DNA from 4 places in the Exiguobacterium sp. s59 genome. Region 3 is predicted to be linked to each of the others. Evidence: predicted binding sites of a transcription regulator. Region 3 holds the regulator's gene; each other region holds the start of a gene.
What was found. The regulator Rex, encoded in region 3, represses fermentation and respiration genes when NADH is low (regulators of the CRP and FNR family bind a similar motif). The targets are predictions, from matches to a motif close to TTGTGAAATATTTCACAA.

Region 1 (4,675 bases), on a different contig from region 3:
CTCTTCCTGGTCTCGGATCACAAATTTACCTGATAGTCCTTCTGCAGGTGTCGCGAGCAACGAAAAGTTCAAGTCGTACGCTTCGGCTACTTCACGCATGCGATTGGACAAATGGGTGACGATGTCGAGACCGAGTCGCTCCGCTTCACGGGACTCAGCATGTGTACTGCCCGTCAACACTTTCAACGTTTCAGCGAGCCCGATGAAACCGAGTGAGAGCGTTCCTTGTTTCAATACGTCTCGGACTTCATCCTGTATATGTAACTGCTCACTGCCACGCCAGACCCCTTGTGTGTAAAGAAAACGAAATTCTTCAGCGCGACGCGTACATTGATACTCGAATCGCTCGATCAACTGTTCAATCCCGATGTCGATATATCGGTTGAGAATTCGATAGAAGTCCGAAAGCGACTCGGAGACGAGTGCCATCTTCACCAGGTTGAGTGTTGAGAAAGACAGGTTGCCTCGTCCGATTGACGTCTCCTCCCCGTGCCGGTTTCCCATGACTCGCGTACGACAACCCATGTATGCCACTTCTGATTCGTGTGTCCCGTCATAATACGTGGCATTGAACGGGGCATCGATAAAAGAGAAGTTCGGGAAGAGACGTTTGCCTGTGACGCGGCACGCCTCACGGAAGAGATCGACATTCGGGTCACCATCGTTGAAGTTGATACCTTCCTTCACTTTAAAGATTTGAATCGGAAAAATCGGTGTCTCTCCGTTCCCTAACCCACGTTCTGTGGCACGGAGTAACTCCCGAATGAGGATACGTCCCCACTTTGATGTGTCCGTCCCATAATTGATTGAAACGAAAGGTACTTGCCCGCCACCTCGTGAGTGCATCGAGTTCGCATTGTGAATGAACGCCTCACACGCCTGATACGTCGCCGAAATCGTCTCTTCTTCTGCGAGTGTCTCCAATTGCGCCTCGTCCCAGTCAACAGGTAACGATTGGAGTCGGCTAAGTTGACGCTTATATGTCTTCTCGACATACGGTGCTAAGTCGACGTCAAACATCGGAAAAGCCTGCCCCCCATGTTGCATATTTTGATTCGCTTGTAGGATGATGGATGCGAGCGCCATGGCGGAGCGAATGTCTTTCGGGGACCGAATCGTCCCATGTCCTGTATGGAAACCGTCTTTCAACAATTGACCGAGTGGAATTTGACAACATGTCGTCGATCCTGTGATGTAATAGTCCGCGTCGTGCACGTATAAAAAGTTATCAGTGACGGCTTGCTTTGACTGTTCCGACATCAAATATGTCTGCGACAATTCTTTCGATACTTCTGAAGAGAGTCGTGCTAATTTCCCGAGCGGGGACTTCCCGTCAACGTTCGCATTCTCTTGTACTAAGTCTTGGTCTGGTAAGACGCATACGTCCTCATACAACCGTAGTAATTTCAATACCCCTCACCTCACTATATATGGATTAAAAACAGTTTAAATTGTTTTTAAAATCCTATATATAGATTATGACACGTTTTTTTTTGGAAGGTCACGAGTCAATATTGTGACAGTTTACATGTGCGCATACGACAAAAAAGAGCCTCGTCTTCGATGGGACAAGGCTCTACGTTATATGTGACAAACATCATTTATTTAGCAGCTTTCACGACTTTTAATTCGACTTCTTCCTCTAATTCTTGTGCCTCACGAAGACCTTTCGAGTTGAGCCATGTGTAGATGGCTCCCATAAAGAGCGCACCGCCGATAATGTTACCGAACGTCGCAGGAATCAAGTTGTGGATTGCACCTGCCATGCTGATCGTCTCAGGGTGTGGGACGACAAGCGTCAAGGCGAACAAGACGAAGTTGGCGATGACGTGGTCAAATCCTGAAGCGAAGAAGACCGCGACAAGGAAAATCATCGAGAAGATTTGAGCGAATTCATTTTTCATTTGTTTCGGTAAGAAAATAGCGAGACAGACCATCCAGTTACAGAAGATGGCACGGAAGAAAATTTCAACCGTCGTGTGATGCATTTTGCCCTCGACGACTGAGAACAACCAGTTGTTCATGCCAAGTTCTTGGATGACACCAGTCGGTGCGAGTAGTAAGGCGAATAGGATTCCCCCGAGTGCGTTCCCGACAAAACAGAGCAACCAGACGAGCATCGTATCACTGAGCGTCGTATAACCGCGAAGCGTCGACGTCGTGAAATACATCGTATTCCCCGTGAACAACTCCGCTCCCCCATAAATGATCATGACGAGCGCAATCCCGAAAGAGAAGCCCCCGATGAGTGTCGTAAACGGTGATTCCGCTAAATACATGCCGTTGACGACTTTTAACGTGAAAATCGAAGCAAAGCCGATAAAGATTCCGGCTAACATTGCCCGTAAAAAGTATTCCATTGGACGATAATGAATCATTTGCGAGGAAGCCTGTGCTTTTTTCCGTAATGATTCGAGTGCATGGATTTCCATTGATGCCATGTCACAAACCCTTCTTTCTGAATAATTAAATAGGAAAGTATCAGTTCTAATATGTGAAATCATTAACAATATAAACTGTACAGTCTCTGTTGGCAATCACCTCTAGAAGGAATTGACAGAGTGTTCACATCGTAATCGTTTACATATGGCGGATTTGTGACAAACAAAAATTCTCTCGATTTTCGAGAGAATAACAAGACAAATCTTTAGAAACCAATAGTTCGAATAAGTGATTAATCCTTCTTCATGAGTTCATCAAATGTTACATTCAATCTTTCCTCTACATGAAACGTTTCATGATTAACAATCAAAAGTTGCCCACTCATTAAGTCCACCCCTACAAAATCTCCTAGCATATCTTCATAGCCCACAACTGCAAAGCTCTGGTTTTTAAAATCTTCTAAATCTCCAAACTGACTTTCTAACTCATCGTTCGGTAGAATACAAAGATATCTATTCAACCCTTCGACCTGATCCAACAGGATTTCCTTTTCTTTAACAGGTAAAAGCGATTGTATCGATTTCAATGACATATTATACACCTCACTCAAGTTTATGAATTGCCTTGTAATGCTCTTCTGCAATCACTGTATTCCATGATTGTTCAATTAAATGTTAATTAACTGTCTCTTGGTCGACGATTGCGATTAAGACATAGTAAAAATTTTATCAGTGATATTCCTTTCCGATTCTAATTTTTGTGAAATGAATCTCAGTCGTAACAGGACTATGCGTTAAAACATGATCAAATTGAAGCACTCATAATTCATTTTCGTTTAAATAATCAATGTAAAATTTTTGAGGTAAATTCTTTGTCAATTCTTCAATAGATTCATATTTTTTTTCATTAGAAAATAAAATAAACCCAAGTCCATCTCCATCTATTTTAATAAAAGAAGTTGGTATACTCATATCAATTGAAGGTACAACTTGAGTTCTAGAGAACAGCCACTTACCATATTTTTTTAAAGTGAAATTCAATTTATCTTTAAAGATAATGTTATAAAACCCATTTTGAGCAGGCATCCAGTACGTTTCGTTAATCAAAAACCTTAGATCTTTTTCGTTTTCTATTTTTGCATTGCAGTAATAAAAAGAATTCTTATCCTCAGAGCAATAGTTCATAGAATATTTAATTTTCCTTGAATCCATTTTTTCAACCATCTCATTATCCTGACTTATATTTTTAGATAATATAAATGTCATGACTATTGGATATACATTTTGGTAAACCAAAAAATCAATTAAAGCTTTTTGGTTATCGTTAATAGTTAAATCATCATAACTAGTGATCTCATAAACCTTTTTAATTTCACCTATAATGAAATAATTATCTAAATTATCTTCAAGATGCTCTAATAGACGCTTCCTTTCAATAATTGTAAGCTCCTGCATAGTGATCACCTTTGATTTTTCAGTTTAAAGACCTTGTAATTTAAATCAGCTGTTTTTCTAATTATTCTTATGATGGTCGGGGACTATAAAAGTTATATTGAAAAATTAGTGATTGTAAAATGGTTACTCTCTTATAGACTAGTTTTATATATTAGTAAGCAAATTAGATTACAAGAAAACAAAATGACAATGTGAAACATAATGTTCTTCATCATACTCTTCTAAGCACATTTTTAAGTACTTAGCATCTTCACTTAACTTCGTTTCAAGCAAAGAATACCCGATAAACGTGATACGTTCAGGAAAAGTTATAAAATCCACATCAGTAATCACATCCCAAAATGCATCCCAATTTTTTCCGTAATGATCAGGAAGATGAAGACTTTCTTTTAATAACTGATGTAGTTCTTTGGTGGAAGTAACGTTACTTAAATCGATATATAGATGTGACATATACAGTCTTCTCCCCCACTCTTACCTCAAATCGTCTAAGTTTCATAAAAATTATATCTCAGTCATATCGATTGAGGGATCTAATTCTTCAATTTCGATATCCGTTAATCCTCCACCTGCTTTCGTTTCATGCCATTCCTCTTTCGTCCAAAAAATTGTGTCTCCTGCCCGAACCTTAAAATGTTCATCTTTTTCGCCTCTAATGTAACCCTCGGCACCATGACGAGAAGAAGTAAGTTGGGGTACAACTGTTTGATGATAACCGATGACACTACCTGGTTTTAAATGTATACATCCTATATTAGACCCTTTTTCAGTTTGTATGACCTGTGATATCACAAATTCCAAATTAAATTTTGTAATTCGTTTATCAGTTTGTCTATCAA
Region 2 (4,675 bases), on a different contig from region 3:
CGTTTGCAATCAAAATTTCGTTCAAGTAAATCCCGCCGAACCCGACAGGTAGCAACATATAAGGTGTCACGAGACCGAACGTCAAGATGGTTGCGACGAGACGGCGATCTAATTTCAATTCATTGAATAAGACGAGTAACGGCGGAATCACGATCGGAATAAAGGCGATGTGAATCGGAAGCACGTTCTGTGAGCTGATTGACAACAATAAGAGAAGCGACAATAAGAACGCTTTGACATAACTCACGCGTTTGCCTGATACGTCACGACCTGACATCGCGATCAACTTCTCAGCTAAGACGTCCGGTAGACCCGTCTTCGATAATCCGACGGCAAATGCACCGAGAAGTGCGTAACTAAGGGCGATGCTCGCTCCGCCGCCAAGACCGTCGCTGAAAGCGGTCAACGTATCGTTAAACCCAAGCCCTCCAACAAGCCCTCCGACTAGCGCAGCTAATATTAAGGACAATACAATGTGCACACGACTGATGGCGAGTGCAAACAAGACGATAACAGCAAGTAGTACTGCGTTCATATTGATCCAACACCTTTCACATTTTCTTTCTCTTGGTATCACTTTAATATGATAAAGACTTTTTGAAATTTAACATATGACGTGACCCTTGTCAAATCGAATATGAAAAAAGCGATAACTCGTGAAAGTTATCGCTGGCATGTTACATGTCGACGTTGTGATAGACTTGGCGCACATCTTCCAAGTCTTCGAGAACATCGATTAATTTTTCAAACTGTTCTTTCGATTCGTCATCGAGCGATACCTCATTTTGTGGAAGCATCGTCAACTCCGCTACGGCAAACTCTTCAACCCCAGCAGCCTTGAACGCAGTCTGAACAGCATGGAACGCTTCTGGCTCGGCATAGACGATGACCGTCTCGTCTTCCTCGATGACGTCACGGACGTCAAGGTCGTGTTCCATCATCAGTTCAAGGACGTCATCTGCCGACATTTGGTTCACACCGATGACTGCTGTCGCATCAAACATGTACGCGACCGAACCGCTGACGCCCATGTTTCCTCCGTTTTTACCGAATGCGGCACGGACTTCAGATGCTGTACGGTTCACGTTATTAGTCAACGTATCGACGATGACCATCGCACCGTTCGGTCCGAATCCTTCATAACGAAGTTCATCGAAGTTTTCCTCGTCGCCACCTTTTGCCTTATCGATGGCGCGATCGATGATTGCACGAGGCACGTTATACGTTTTCGCACGCTCCACAACGAACTTTAATGACTGGTTCAACTCAGGATCAGGTTCCCCTTGACGGGCGGCCACATAAATCTCGCGACCGAACTTCGCATAGACGCGACTCGTGTTAGCGTCCTTCGACGCCTTCTTCTCTTTAATGTTGTTCCATTTACGACCCATTACATGTCATCTCTCTTTCCATTTGTACGTAGATTCATTACAGATTATATAAGAAGTTGCGTGAATTGACGAGAGAAGTTTTACTCGTCACCTTTATCCATCTTCTCAACAATCTCGGTGAGCGTCTTCAGACTGTCAATGAGTCGATCGGTTTCATCTTCATTTAGAAAGGCGAGACGTTCCTCGAAGAGTCTGCGGAACGAGTCTCTCCGTTCGAGTAAAATACGTTCACCTTTCTCTGTCAACTGATTCCAAATGACCCGACGATCCCGTTCGTCCGGTACGCGTGTGATATAGCCCTCATTCAATAGTTTCGTGATGAGCGGGGTGACGTTCGGCGGTGCGATGGAGAGTGTCTCGCTAATTCGACCGTTCGTGACAGCCCCCTCGTCCTCAATCAACATCAATAGATGGAAATGAGAGAAGTTCAAGTTCGGGATTTGTGGAAAATCAGATCGACGTAGCAGTTTACGACGAATTAAAGGGATCAGTTTGACGAACTGGTCCGCTGCATCTTGTTTCGGCATAGTAGATTCACTTCCTAGTTAGGTTCTACTTTCATTATACACGAGTTAGGTGCAGTTGAACCTAAAAACGGGTTGATGTGACGATTGATACAGCATAGAAGAGATACAACAGACACAATTAATGTAAGCGTTTACATGGATAGTGACTTACATTTTCATGAAAACGCATTCGATTTTACTGAGGACGCATATAAAAATCAAGAGCTATCAACAAAAGGCGAAAAAATATTGTGAAAGAGTTCACAATGTTGTCACCCACAAAATCTGAAAAACATTGTATTCTATGAATGTGAAGGAAAGCACAATCTCTTGAAAGCAGTCATCACATTGTGTCTTCCATCAAGTCAATATGTTCATTAAAAGCTCTCAATTATGAGGAGGAACCTAACATGGCAGTCAAAGAGAAAGCAAAAGTAGAAACTACGGCAGAACAAATGGTGGATACGCTCGTAGCGGGTGCACACGTCGCACTCGATACGTTGATGACGTTCGACCAAGAGAAAATCGATCATATCGTACAAGCGATGGCGCTCGCTGGACTTGAGCAACACGTCGCACTTGCGAAATTAGCACATACAGAAACAGGTCGCGGTGTCTTTGAAGACAAAATGATCAAAAACATCTTTGCGACAGAATATATTTACAACTCACTCCGTGGAGAAAAAACGGTTGGCGTCCTTGAAGACGATGTTCAAAACGGAATCACGTACATCGCGGAACCAGTCGGTGTCGTCGCTGGGGTCACACCGGTCACAAACCCTACATCGACCACGATGTTCAAAGCAATCATCGCCATCAAGACACGTAACCCAATTATCTTCGCCTTCCACCCATCGGCTCAACAATGCTCAAGTGAAGCTGCACGTGTCCTTCGTGACGCAGCGGTAGCGGCAGGTGCTCCTGAAAACTTGATCCAATGGGTTGAAGTTCCATCGCTCGACGCTACAAAAGCACTCATGAACCACCCTGGTGTGGCAATGGTTCTTGCGACTGGTGGGGCAGCGATGGTCAAATCCGCTTACTCGACTGGTAAACCAGCACTCGGTGTCGGACCTGGTAACGTACCGGCCTATATCGACAAGACTGCGAAAGTGAAACGTGCCATCTCTGACGTCATCCTTTCAAAAACGTTCGACAACGGTATGATTTGTGCGTCGGAACAAGCGATCATCGTCGACCAGGAAGTATACGAAGAAGTGAAGGCCGAAATGACGGCACTTGGTTGCTACTTCTGCTCACCTGAAGAAAAAGCAAAACTTGAAACACTCGTAATCCGCACGGACACATGCGCGGTTAACCCGGAAATCGTAGGGAAGCCAGCAGCGTGGATCGCTGAAAAAGCAGGACTCAAAGTACCAGCTGATACGAAAATCTTGATTGCTGAACTTGAAACGGTCGGCGCAACTGAACTTCTTTCTCATGAGAAATTGAGCCCGGTTCTCGGTGCTTATAAAGTACAATCGCGTGAAGAAGGATTCGCCATCGCTGAAAAAATGCTCGAAATCGGTGGTCTTGGTCATACAGCGGTCATCCACTCAACAGATGACGATGCGATCCTCGAATTCGGTCTTCGCATGAAAGCTTGCCGCATCATCGTCAACTCACCTTCAGCACATGGTGGAATCGGTGACCTTTATAACGAAATGACCCCATCACTCACGCTCGGTTGTGGGTCTTACGGTAAGAACTCCGTCTCAGAAAACGTGACGGCGAAACATCTACTCAACGTGAAAAAGGTGGCGAGACGTCGCGTGAATATGCAATGGTTCAAAGTACCTGAAAAAATCTATTTCGAGAAAAACTCAGTACAGTACCTTCAATCACTCACATCGAAAAAACGGGCGATGATCGTCACTGATGAAATGATGGTCAAACTCGGATTCGCTGACAAAGTTATCAAAAACTTGCCTGCAGGCGTCGAGTATCGCATCTTTGACCAAGTCGAACCAGACCCATCTGTTGAGACGGTCATGAACGGTGCCGAAGCGATGCGTCACTTCCAGCCAGACATGATTATCGCACTTGGTGGAGGTTCACCGATGGATGCTGCGAAAGGGATGTGGCTCTTCTACGAACGTCCAGAAGAGAAATTCTCAAACCTTCGTCAGAAATTCATGGATATTCGTAAACGGACTTACAAGTTCCCGACACTCGGTAACAAATCAATGTTCATTGCAATCCCGACAACTTCTGGTACAGGATCTGAAGTGACACCATTCACCGTCATCACAGACAAAAAACGTAACGTGAAATATCCGATTGCTGACTACGCGATCACACCAGACGTTGCAATCGTCGACCCTGAGTTCGTCATGACCGTACCAGCATCGATTACGGCTGACACAGGAATGGACGTCATGACACACGCAATCGAAGCATACGTTTCAGTCATGGCGAACGATTACACGGACGGCCTTTGCCTCCGCGCCATCAAGATGATTTTCGACTACCTACCAAAAGCGTATGAAAACGGTAGCGACGCGGAAGCACGTCAGAAAGTGCATAACGCTTCAACGATGGCTGGAATGGCATTCGCGAACGCTTTCCTCGGTATCAACCACTCGATCGCTCACAAAATCGGTGGAGAGTTCCACGTACCACACGGTCGTACGAATGCAATTCTTATGCCACACGTCATCCGTTACAACGCTACACGCCCATCAAAACTTGCGGCGTTCCCGAAATATGAGTCATTTATCGCAGACGAGCGTTACGCAGAAATCGCACGTTACCTCGGACTTCCAGCAAGCACGACAG
Region 3 (4,675 bases):
CGCGCTCAATACATCGTTTCCGCTTTGGCGTTTGATGGAGAAGGAAAGGACGGCACTGCGCTCGTCACCATCTGGAGCATCGAGGCGGTCGACTTTCTCGAGACGCTTCCGCACGCTTTGCGCACGTTTCGTCGTTGTCGCCCGAGCGATGTTTCGCTGAATGAAGTCCTGCATCTTGGCAATCTCTTCTTGCTGCGACTCAAACTGCTTCTTTTCTTGTTCGTAGAGGGCGGCCTTCTGCTCGAGATACTTCGTATAGTTCCCGACGAAACGGCGGCTGCGGTGACGCGACAGCTCATAGACGACCGAGACGACACGGTCGAGGAAGTACCGGTCGTGGGAGACGATGAGGACGGCGCCTTTATAGCCGCTCAAGTACTTCTCAAGCCAGGCGAGCGTCTCGATGTCCAAATGGTTCGTCGGCTCGTCCAAGATGAGTAGGTCGGGACTTTGAAGGAGCATCTTCGCCAAGGCGAGGCGTGTCCGTTGTCCACCGGAGAGTGTGTCGATGCGACGTTCGAAATCGTCCGGATAGAAACGCATTCCATGGAGGACCGAGCGGATCGTTGCTTCATATTGATATCCGCCACGTTCTTTGAACGTATGCTGCTCTTCATCATAAGAAGAGAGGAGACGTTCGTACGCCGCAGCGTCATTTAAAATCCGTTCCGAGCCCATATCTGCTTCCATGCGACGGAGCGTCTTTTCTTGCTCGATTAAGCCCGTGAAGACGGTGAGCATCTCGTTCCAAATGGTCTCATCGGATTCTAGCCCTGAGTCTTGGGCGAGATAGCCGATCGTGACGTCTTTCGGCTTCATGATGTCCCCAGAGTCATAGTTATATTCACCAGCGATGACCTTCAAAAGCGTCGACTTACCGGCCCCGTTACGACCGACGAGGGCGACGCGTTCGCCTTCTTGGATTTCGAGTTTTACGTTTTCTAAAATCGGCTCAACGCCGAAGGATTTGGATAAGTTATTGACTTGCAGTAGGATCAAGTGAAAAAACCCCTTTCTCTCTATTTAGTATACTGTATTTTTCAGCGATTTTAGGTATATTCGTTGAGTGGTCATGTGAATTCGTTTACAATCAAGGTGTATGAAATTCAGATTCGTTTGTAACGTGTCGTAAAAAGGAGGCTCTTTCCGTTGAGTCAAAACGAACCAAAGATTCCACAAGCGACAGCCAAACGGTTGCCACTATACTATCGATTTATTCAAAGCCTGCATGCGTCAGGGAAACAACGTGTCTCTTCAGCAGAACTGAGTGAGGCGGTCAAGGTCGATTCGGCTACGATTCGCCGTGATTTCTCGTACTTCGGTGCGCTCGGTAAAAAGGGATATGGCTATAACGTGCAGTATCTGTTAGACTTTTTCCGAAAGACACTGAATCAGGACGAGATTACGAATGTCGCCTTGGTCGGGGTCGGTCACCTTGGGACGGCATTCGTCAACTATAACTTCCTTAAAAACAATAACACACATATCGTCGTCGGGTTCGACGCAGACGAGACAAAAGTCGGCACGACGATGTCAGGCGTCCCAATTCATCACGTCGATGAGATGGAACAGATTATGGAGCAAAACAAGATTGACGTCGCGATTTTGACGGTACCTTCTGCCTATGCGCAGTCCGTCGCAGACGACTTGGTGCGTTTCGGCATCAAGGGCATCTTGAACTTCACACCGGCACGACTTACCGTACCGGACACGGTTCGCGTTCATCACATCGATTTGTCGATTGAGCTGCAGTCACTCATTTACTTTATGCAACACTATCCAACCGCTGAGGGGGTCCATCAATAATGGAATTACTAGCATCATCACTCGTCGTCGGAATTCCGGGTGGGGCGAGTCTATTCATCATCGCCATCATCGCGCTCATCATCTTCGGACCGAAGAAATTACCGGAGTTTGGTCGCGCGGCCGGACAGACGCTTCGTGAGTTCAAAAATGCAACGAACGGCATGATGAACGAGCACGACGAGAACGACAAGAAAGCTATCGAAAAGAAAGAGCAGTAAGCCATGAATCATCAACCTGATCAAGAGCGGGAACTTACCGATCACTTGACAGAGCTGCGAAGACGACTGATGCTATCTGCATTTGTCGTCTTTGCCTTCTTTTTGATGGCTTTGCCGAGTGTCAAATATGTGCTCGCGTACTTGCAAGAAGATCTCGTCGAACGCGGGCTCGAACTGAACGCCTTTGGGGTCGCGGACCCGCTCATGATTTACTTGAACTTGGCGCTCATCATCGGCCTGATTGCGGCGAGCCCATTCCTACTGTATCAAGTGTGGGCGTTTGTCGCACCCGGTCTGCATCCGAATGAACGGAAAGGCACCCTTGCCTATATCCCGATCATCTTCGGATTGTTCTTGATCGGTCTTGCGTTCGCCTACTACTGGTTGTTCCCGCTCGTCCTCGACATCTCGACGGACCTCGGGCAAGACCTCGGACTCGAACAAATCATCGGTGCGAACAATTACTTCACGTTCTTGTTGCAACTGACGATCCCGTTCGGTCTATTGTTCCAATTGCCGGTTGTGACGATGTTCTTGACCCGGATTGGTGTCGTGACACCGTACTTCTTATCGAAGATTCGTAAGTATGCGTACTTCGCGCTATTCGTAGTCGCGGCATTCATCACACCGCCGGATTTGACATCGCACCTCATGGTATCATTGCCACTCTTCTTCCTATATGAAATCAGTTTATCGATTTCACGCGTCGCCTACAAAGGAGTACTGCGTCGGGAGAAAGAAGCGATGGTGCAAGAACAGATGGATTTAATGAAACAGATGAATGAGAAATAAGCATCGTTCCGTAAATGGGACGATGCTTTTTTATGTGCACTACACTATAGTTCAATTGGAAGTTCATACTGTTCAAATTTTAGACACTTTTACGTGAAATAGTGAGCATAGTCATTGAATCCTATATTGTGAAATAGTACACTAAGGTCAAGAATTAAATGTGATATTTATCACAATGTGAAAAGAAACGTACGGTCTAACATAAAAGGAGAGACGACTCATATGAAAATCGCAGTCATCGGATGTACACACGCAGGAACAGCAGCTGTCAAAGGGTTACTCGCAAAGCACGACAATCTCGACATCACCGTTTACGAGCGGAACGACAACGTCAGCTTCCTCTCATGTGGGATTGCGCTCCACGTCGGTGGGGTCGTCCAACGTGCAGAAGAATTATTCTACTCATCTCCACGTGAACTTGAAGAACTCGGAGCGACAATGCGGATGAAACATGACGTCTTATCCATCGATGTCGAAGCGAAGACGGTCCACGCCAAAAATCTCGAGACGGGAGAAGACGTGCATGACACGTATGACCGCTTGATCGTCACGACAGGTTCATGGCCGATCGTCCCGACGCTCCCAGGAATCGAAATGAATGGAATCGAACTTTGTAAAAACTATGCGCACGCACAACGCATTATCGAGCGGGCGACAGACGCGACGAAGATTGCCGTCATCGGGGCGGGGTATATCGGGGTCGAACTCGTCGAGGCGTTTGAAGCATACGGTAAACATGTCACATTCATCGACAGTGCCGACCGTATCTTGAACAAATATCTCGACAAGTCGTTCACGGATCAATTGGAAGCGGATATGACAAGTCGCGGAATCGACCTCGAACTTGGTCAGACGGTCGAGGCATTCCGTGGAACGAGCGGAAACGTCACACATGTCGTGACGGACAAAGGTGAATTCGAGGCGGACCTCGTCATCTTGTGTGTCGGATTTCGTCCGAACACAGGACTCTTAGAAGGACAGGTCGACATGCTCGGAAACGGTGCCATCATCGTCGATGAATATATGCGCACGAGCAACCCGGACATCTTTGCGGCAGGCGACAGCTGTGCCGTCTACTACAACCCGGCGCGTACACACGCCTATATCCCACTTGCGACGAATGCGGTCCGGATGGGAACGCTCGTCGCAGAAAACATGATGCAGCCTCGTGTCCGCTATCAAGGGACACAAGGAACGTCAGGACTACGACTCTATGACTGGAACATCGCGTCGTCTGGGTTAACGGAAGAAGCGGCAACACTCTTCGGACTCGACGTAGAAAGTGTCGTCATCGAGGATGCGTATCGTCCGGAGTTCATGCCGACCGCAGAGAAAGTTGAATTCAAACTCGTCTACGAAAAAGAGACGCATCGCATTGTCGGAGGACAAGTGTTGTCGAAAGCGGATTTGACACAAGCGGTCAACACGCTCTCTCTTGCGATCCAAAACGAGATGACGATCGAAGAGCTCGCATATGTCGACTTCTTCTTCCAACCGCACTACAACAAACCATGGCACTTCCTGAACAGCGGTGCGCTTGAAGCGATGAAAGACAAAGTGAATGCCTAACAAAAAAACGCGGAAGCTAACAGCTTTCGCGTTTTCTTATAGATAGTGCGGTTCATCCTTCATCAAATTGGCAAGTAAGATGTAAATGAGAAAGTTTGCTGGCAAAAAGACGAATAAGAGACGAATCCCAAAAGAAGAGATATTCACATATTCAGCAATCCCGCCACATACTCCGGCAATGGAACGGTCGGTCGCCGACTTTCGAAAGGTACGTTGCATAGCAAATCTCCTTATGAGTTGATATGAAAATTTTACCATATGAGCTCACGAAAAAGCGCACCGAATCAATT
Region 4 (4,675 bases), on a different contig from region 3:
TACGTCTCTTTCGACTCCCAGTCTTTCAACTGACCGTCTTCCGTCACTTCAAAGATGCTGCAACGCGGGACGGCAAGTCCACGAAGTGCGTGATAGAGGGCAGGTGACATATCGCTTTTATGGTCGGCCAAGTAGCGACCATGTGGCGTCATCCCCTCCTCGTCCGTCTCAAAGAAGACGGCCCAATCGATGAAGAGGTCGCGGAAGAGCTCGGCATCTTTTAAATGCCATGTCCCTTCCGATGCAATCTCTTGAATATAATTTGTCCATTGCGTGCTTCGCGCGAGAGCCGCTTGCTCATACAACTTTTTCAGTTCGGCAAGCAATTCGGACTCTTCGACGAGCAAAGGGAAGGGAATTACTTTCCGGTCTTTTTTCATCGGCGCGGTCCTCGCTTGTTCGCAGGACGTTTGACGACAGGAGGCTTCTCCTCGATTCGTTTCTCAATCACATCGCCACGATAAATCTCGAGTTCTTTCAACTCGACACCGAGTTGACGTGCGAATGATTTCAAGTGTGGCAAATCGTCTGTCGTCACGAGGGAGAGGACCGTTCCGCCTGCATTACCGCGAGCCGTACGGCCTGAACGGTGGATGAAGTCATCGATGGATTCTGGTAAGTCGAAATGGACGACATGTGTCACATCTTCGATATCGAGACCGCGCGCCGCGAGACCTGTCGTGATGAGGAGCGGGTATTCGCCTTTACGGAATTCACGGAGTGTCTCGACGCGTTCGCGTTTTCCTTTCAAGCTGTCAAGCATGCGATAGTTCACTTTCAACTTCTGAAGCTCTCCACGAAGTGGTGGTAAGAACGAGCGGTTATTGATGAACGCGAGTGCTTTCACGCCATCGACGTGCGAAAGACGGCGTAAGAGTTCTGGTTTGTACCGACGCGTCGTCAACATATAGCCGTATGTCACTTGATCGCTGACAGCACGCTCGATTTTGATGTGTGCTGGTTCGTCCATGAATGGTGCCGACCATTCTTTAAGTGAATCGGTGAGTGTTGCCGAGACGAGCGCAAGCTGACGTTCGTGCGAAGTATGCTTGATGATACGTTCCGCTGCCTCTGTCAAACCGCTGTCGATGATTTGATCGGCTTCGTCTAAAATGACGGTATGCGTCTCATGGAGTTTCAGTTTTTTCTTGTCGATCAATTCAACGAGACGTCCCGGTGTCCCGACAATCAAATGAGGCTTTTTCTTGATTCGGTCGATTTGGCGTTTCAATTCGACGCCACCGATGAATGAACCGATACGGACATCACCTTTTTCAGTGAAGCGCTGTGCGACTTGTTGAATCTGCATGACAAGTTCACGAGTCGGGGCGACGATGACGACTTGGATCCGTTCGTTCGATGGGTCAATCTTTTCAATCGCTGGAAGCAGGTAGGCGAGCGTTTTACCCGTCCCGGTCGGTGCTTCGATTGTCACATCTTTTCCATCTAATAGTAGGGGGAACGCTTCTTTTTGGACCGGCATCGGCTCGTTAAAGCCCATCCGTTCCCACGTTTCGTTAATAAAAGGTTTTGTAAAATTCATAATAGGTCTCCTTATCTTTAGGCAAAAACAAAGGAAGCGAAAGCGCTCCCTCGTCAAATATAGCGAACATGCTCCTGACCATCTTCCATTGAAGAACGTAACGTCTGTGTGAACGTCTGACCGTCTTCGATGAGTTTGATGTGGGCGTCTGCACCTTCTGCTGTCAATTCAACTTTCTCAATCGTGAATCCTTGGTAGACGCGATACTGTAACTCGGACGTCATTTGCTCGAACGGTTTCAGTTCCGGATGTACCGTGATGACATGGATTGGACGCGACAAAAGTACGGCAAGTAACTGGTCGCGGTAATCGATAAAATCTTCATTCTCGATGTCATCGTCAAAGCGAATCCAAAACCCTCCGTCTTCAAATTCTGTGATAAATCCGTCACGCTTTTCACCAGCTTCGTCAACTTTCAGTGAGATGCGATCGCCGACTTGAAAGGCGTGGCTTGTTGTTAATGGTTCATACGTCATGAGTAGAACCCCTTCCTCTTATGCAATGTTCTGCCTTCATTGTGTCTGATACGACACAAAAATTCAAGTTCTAACCGAATGATGTGAGATTTATCACCCTAAAAACTGTATAGTTCGTCACAGAACAATCAAATTAGTACAGATGATCGTTTAACCCTATTCAAATGGGAATCAGCTGTTTCAAAATAGATAAACTAGTAGATGTAACAGTTTGTAAAACGCTTTCAAAAACGGCTGTTTCATCACGTTCATAAGATTGTTACAAGTTTCACAAGAATGTAAAACATATTGTTCACGTTTTCACGTACACTCACAGTATAGATAACACGCAGTTACTTTCGAGAATGAGGAGTGAATCAACATGGCAACTGAAATCAAATCCGCATGGTCAGGTTTTGTGCCTGGTCAGTGGACGAATGAAGTAAATGTCAGTGAGTTTATCCGTTTGAACCGTCATGAATACACAGGGAACGATACGTTCTTGGCAGGTCCGACAGAAGCGACAAACGTTCTTTGGAACCGTGTGATGGAACTGACAAAAGAAGAGCGTGAGCGCGGCGGCGTTTGGGACGTCGATCAACACACACCGTCGACAATCGTGTCGCATGGACCAGGTTACTTAAACAAAGAGTTAGAAAAAGTCGTTGGCGTTCAGACGGATGAGCCGTTCAAACGTTCGATTCACCCGAATGGCGGTATTCGCATGGTCGATGCAGCACTCGAATCATATGGTTTCGAACCAGATGAAGAAATTACAAAAATTTACTCAGAGATTCGTAAAACACATAACCAAGGTGTCTTTGATGCCTATACGCCGGAAATGCGGGCAGCTCGTAAATCAGGAATCATCACAGGTCTTCCCGATGCTTACGGTCGTGGACGCATCATCGGTGACTATCGTCGCGTCGCCCTCTACGGAATTGACTTCTTGATGGCAGAACGCAAAAAAGATTTGGCGAAACGCGGTGGGTTCTTATCCGAGTCGGATATTCGCGATCGCGAAGAACTGAATGAACAACTTCGTGCCCTCCAAGAACTTAAACAACTCGGGGACGCTTATGGATTTGACCTCGGTCGTCCTGCGGAAAACACGCAAGAAGCGTATCAATGGGTGTACTTGGCATACCTTGCTGCGATTAAAGAACAAAACGGTGCTGCGATGTCACTTGGACGCGTCTCAACATTCCTTGATGTGTACGCTGAACGTGACCTTGAAGCTGGTCGTTTAACAGAGTCAGACGTTCAGGAAATCGTCGATCACTTCATTATGAAGCTTCGAATCGTCAAATTCTTACGGACACCGGACTATAACGAATTGTTCTCAGGTGACCCGACTTGGGTAACGGAGTCAATCGGTGGGATGAGTGAAGATGGTCGCTCGAACGTCACGAAGAGCTCGTTCCGATTCTTGCATTCACTCACGAACCTCGGTCCTGCTCCAGAGCCGAACTTGACGGTTCTCTGGTCGACGAAGCTTCCAGAAGGCTTCAAACAATACTGTGCGAAAATGTCGATTGAAACTTCAGCGATTCAATATGAGAACGATGACTTGATGATGCCGCAATTCGGTGACGACTACGGGATCGCATGTTGTGTGTCACCGATGAAGATCGGGAAACAGATGCAGTTCTTCGGTGCGCGCGCCAACATGGCAAAAGCCCTTCTTTATAGCATGAACGGTGGACGAGATGAGAAGAGTGGCGCTCAAATCGCTCCGTCTTGGGAAATGAACACAGAGGATGTGCTCACGTACGAAAAAGTATATGCCGACTTTGACCGTACACTCGACTGGTTGGCAGAGCTATACGTCAACACACTCAACGTCATTCACTTCATGCATGACAAATATGCGTACGAACGAATCGAAATGGCGCTTCACGATCCAGAAATCTTGCGGACGATGGCTTGTGGGATTGCGGGTCTCTCGGTAACGGCTGATAGTCTCTCAGCAATCAAATACGCAAACGTCAAACCGATCCGAAACGAAGAAGGCATCATTGTCGACTTCGAAACGGAAGGCGACTTCCCGAAATTCGGAAACAATGATGATCGTGTCGACGCAATCGCCGTCGAACTCGTCGAATCGTTTATGGAAAAAGTACGGAAGCATAAAACATACCGTGACGCGCTTCATACGCAATCGGTCCTCACGATCACATCAAACGTCGTTTACGGGAAGAAAACAGGGAACACGCCAGACGGTCGCCGTGCCGGTGAACCATTCGCTCCAGGTGCAAACCCGATGCATGGACGGGATACGAAAGGTGCGGCTGCATCGCTCTCATCTGTTGCGAAACTTCCATTTGAACACGCGCAAGATGGAATCTCATACACGTTCTCAATCGTACCGAAAGCACTCGGAAAAGAAGAAATCGCACGCGAACTTAACTTGGCGGCACTTCTCGATGGGTATATGAGCGGAGAACACAAAGGACATCACTTGAACGTCAACGTCTTTAACCGCGAGACGCTTCTAGATGCAATGGAACATCCAGAAGAGTATCCACAACTCACAATCCGCGTATCAGGATATGCGGTCAACTTCATCAAGTTGACACGTGAGCAACAGATCGACGTCATCAACCGTACGTTCCACGGTTCGTTGTAAGTAAAGGCTTAGCGGCCTTCCACGGAGGGCCGCTCATTCGTTAGGAGG

Region 1: a site for Rex is predicted at 2,493-2,510, ahead of KNO91_RS03260 (formate/nitrite transporter family protein). Genes of this name have one in related genera too.
Region 2: a site for Rex is predicted at 2,147-2,164, ahead of adhE (bifunctional acetaldehyde-CoA/alcohol dehydrogenase). Genes of this name have one in related genera too.
Region 4: a site for Rex is predicted at 2,276-2,293, ahead of pflB (formate C-acetyltransferase). Genes of this name have one in related genera too.

Annotation. Positions count from the first base shown of each region.
Region 1 covers NZ_JACSKG010000001.1:622,540-627,214, reverse strand. The annotation lists gene KNO91_RS03265 (anaerobic ribonucleoside triphosphate reductase) at 1-1,410, opposite strand, end outside; gene KNO91_RS03260 (formate/nitrite transporter family protein) at 1,602-2,432, opposite strand; gene KNO91_RS03255 (hypothetical protein) at 2,675-2,974, opposite strand; gene KNO91_RS03250 (hypothetical protein) at 3,201-3,845, opposite strand; gene KNO91_RS03245 (barstar family protein) at 4,005-4,289, opposite strand; gene KNO91_RS03240 (cupin) at 4,341-4,675, opposite strand, start outside.
Region 2 covers NZ_JACSKG010000004.1:39,074-43,748, forward strand. The annotation lists gene KNO91_RS08355 (Na+/H+ antiporter family protein) at 1-535, opposite strand, end outside; gene KNO91_RS08360 (YebC/PmpR family DNA-binding transcriptional regulator) at 678-1,391, opposite strand; gene KNO91_RS08365 (MarR family winged helix-turn-helix transcriptional regulator) at 1,472-1,918, opposite strand; gene adhE (bifunctional acetaldehyde-CoA/alcohol dehydrogenase) at 2,308-4,675, shown strand, end outside.
Region 3 covers NZ_JACSKG010000008.1:39,581-44,255, reverse strand. The annotation lists gene KNO91_RS14155 (ABC-F family ATP-binding cassette domain-containing protein) at 1-999, opposite strand, end outside; gene KNO91_RS14150 (redox-sensing transcriptional repressor Rex) at 1,150-1,806, shown strand; gene tatA (twin-arginine translocase TatA/TatE family subunit) at 1,806-2,024, shown strand; gene tatC (twin-arginine translocase subunit TatC) at 2,028-2,816, shown strand; gene KNO91_RS14135 (FAD-dependent oxidoreductase) at 3,039-4,385, shown strand; gene KNO91_RS14130 (PspC domain-containing protein) at 4,422-4,604, opposite strand.
Region 4 covers NZ_JACSKG010000006.1:78,202-82,876, reverse strand. The annotation lists gene KNO91_RS12545 (hypothetical protein) at 1-380, opposite strand, end outside; gene KNO91_RS12540 (DEAD/DEAH box helicase) at 377-1,543, opposite strand; gene KNO91_RS12535 (hypothetical protein) at 1,597-2,019, opposite strand; gene pflB (formate C-acetyltransferase) at 2,381-4,627, shown strand.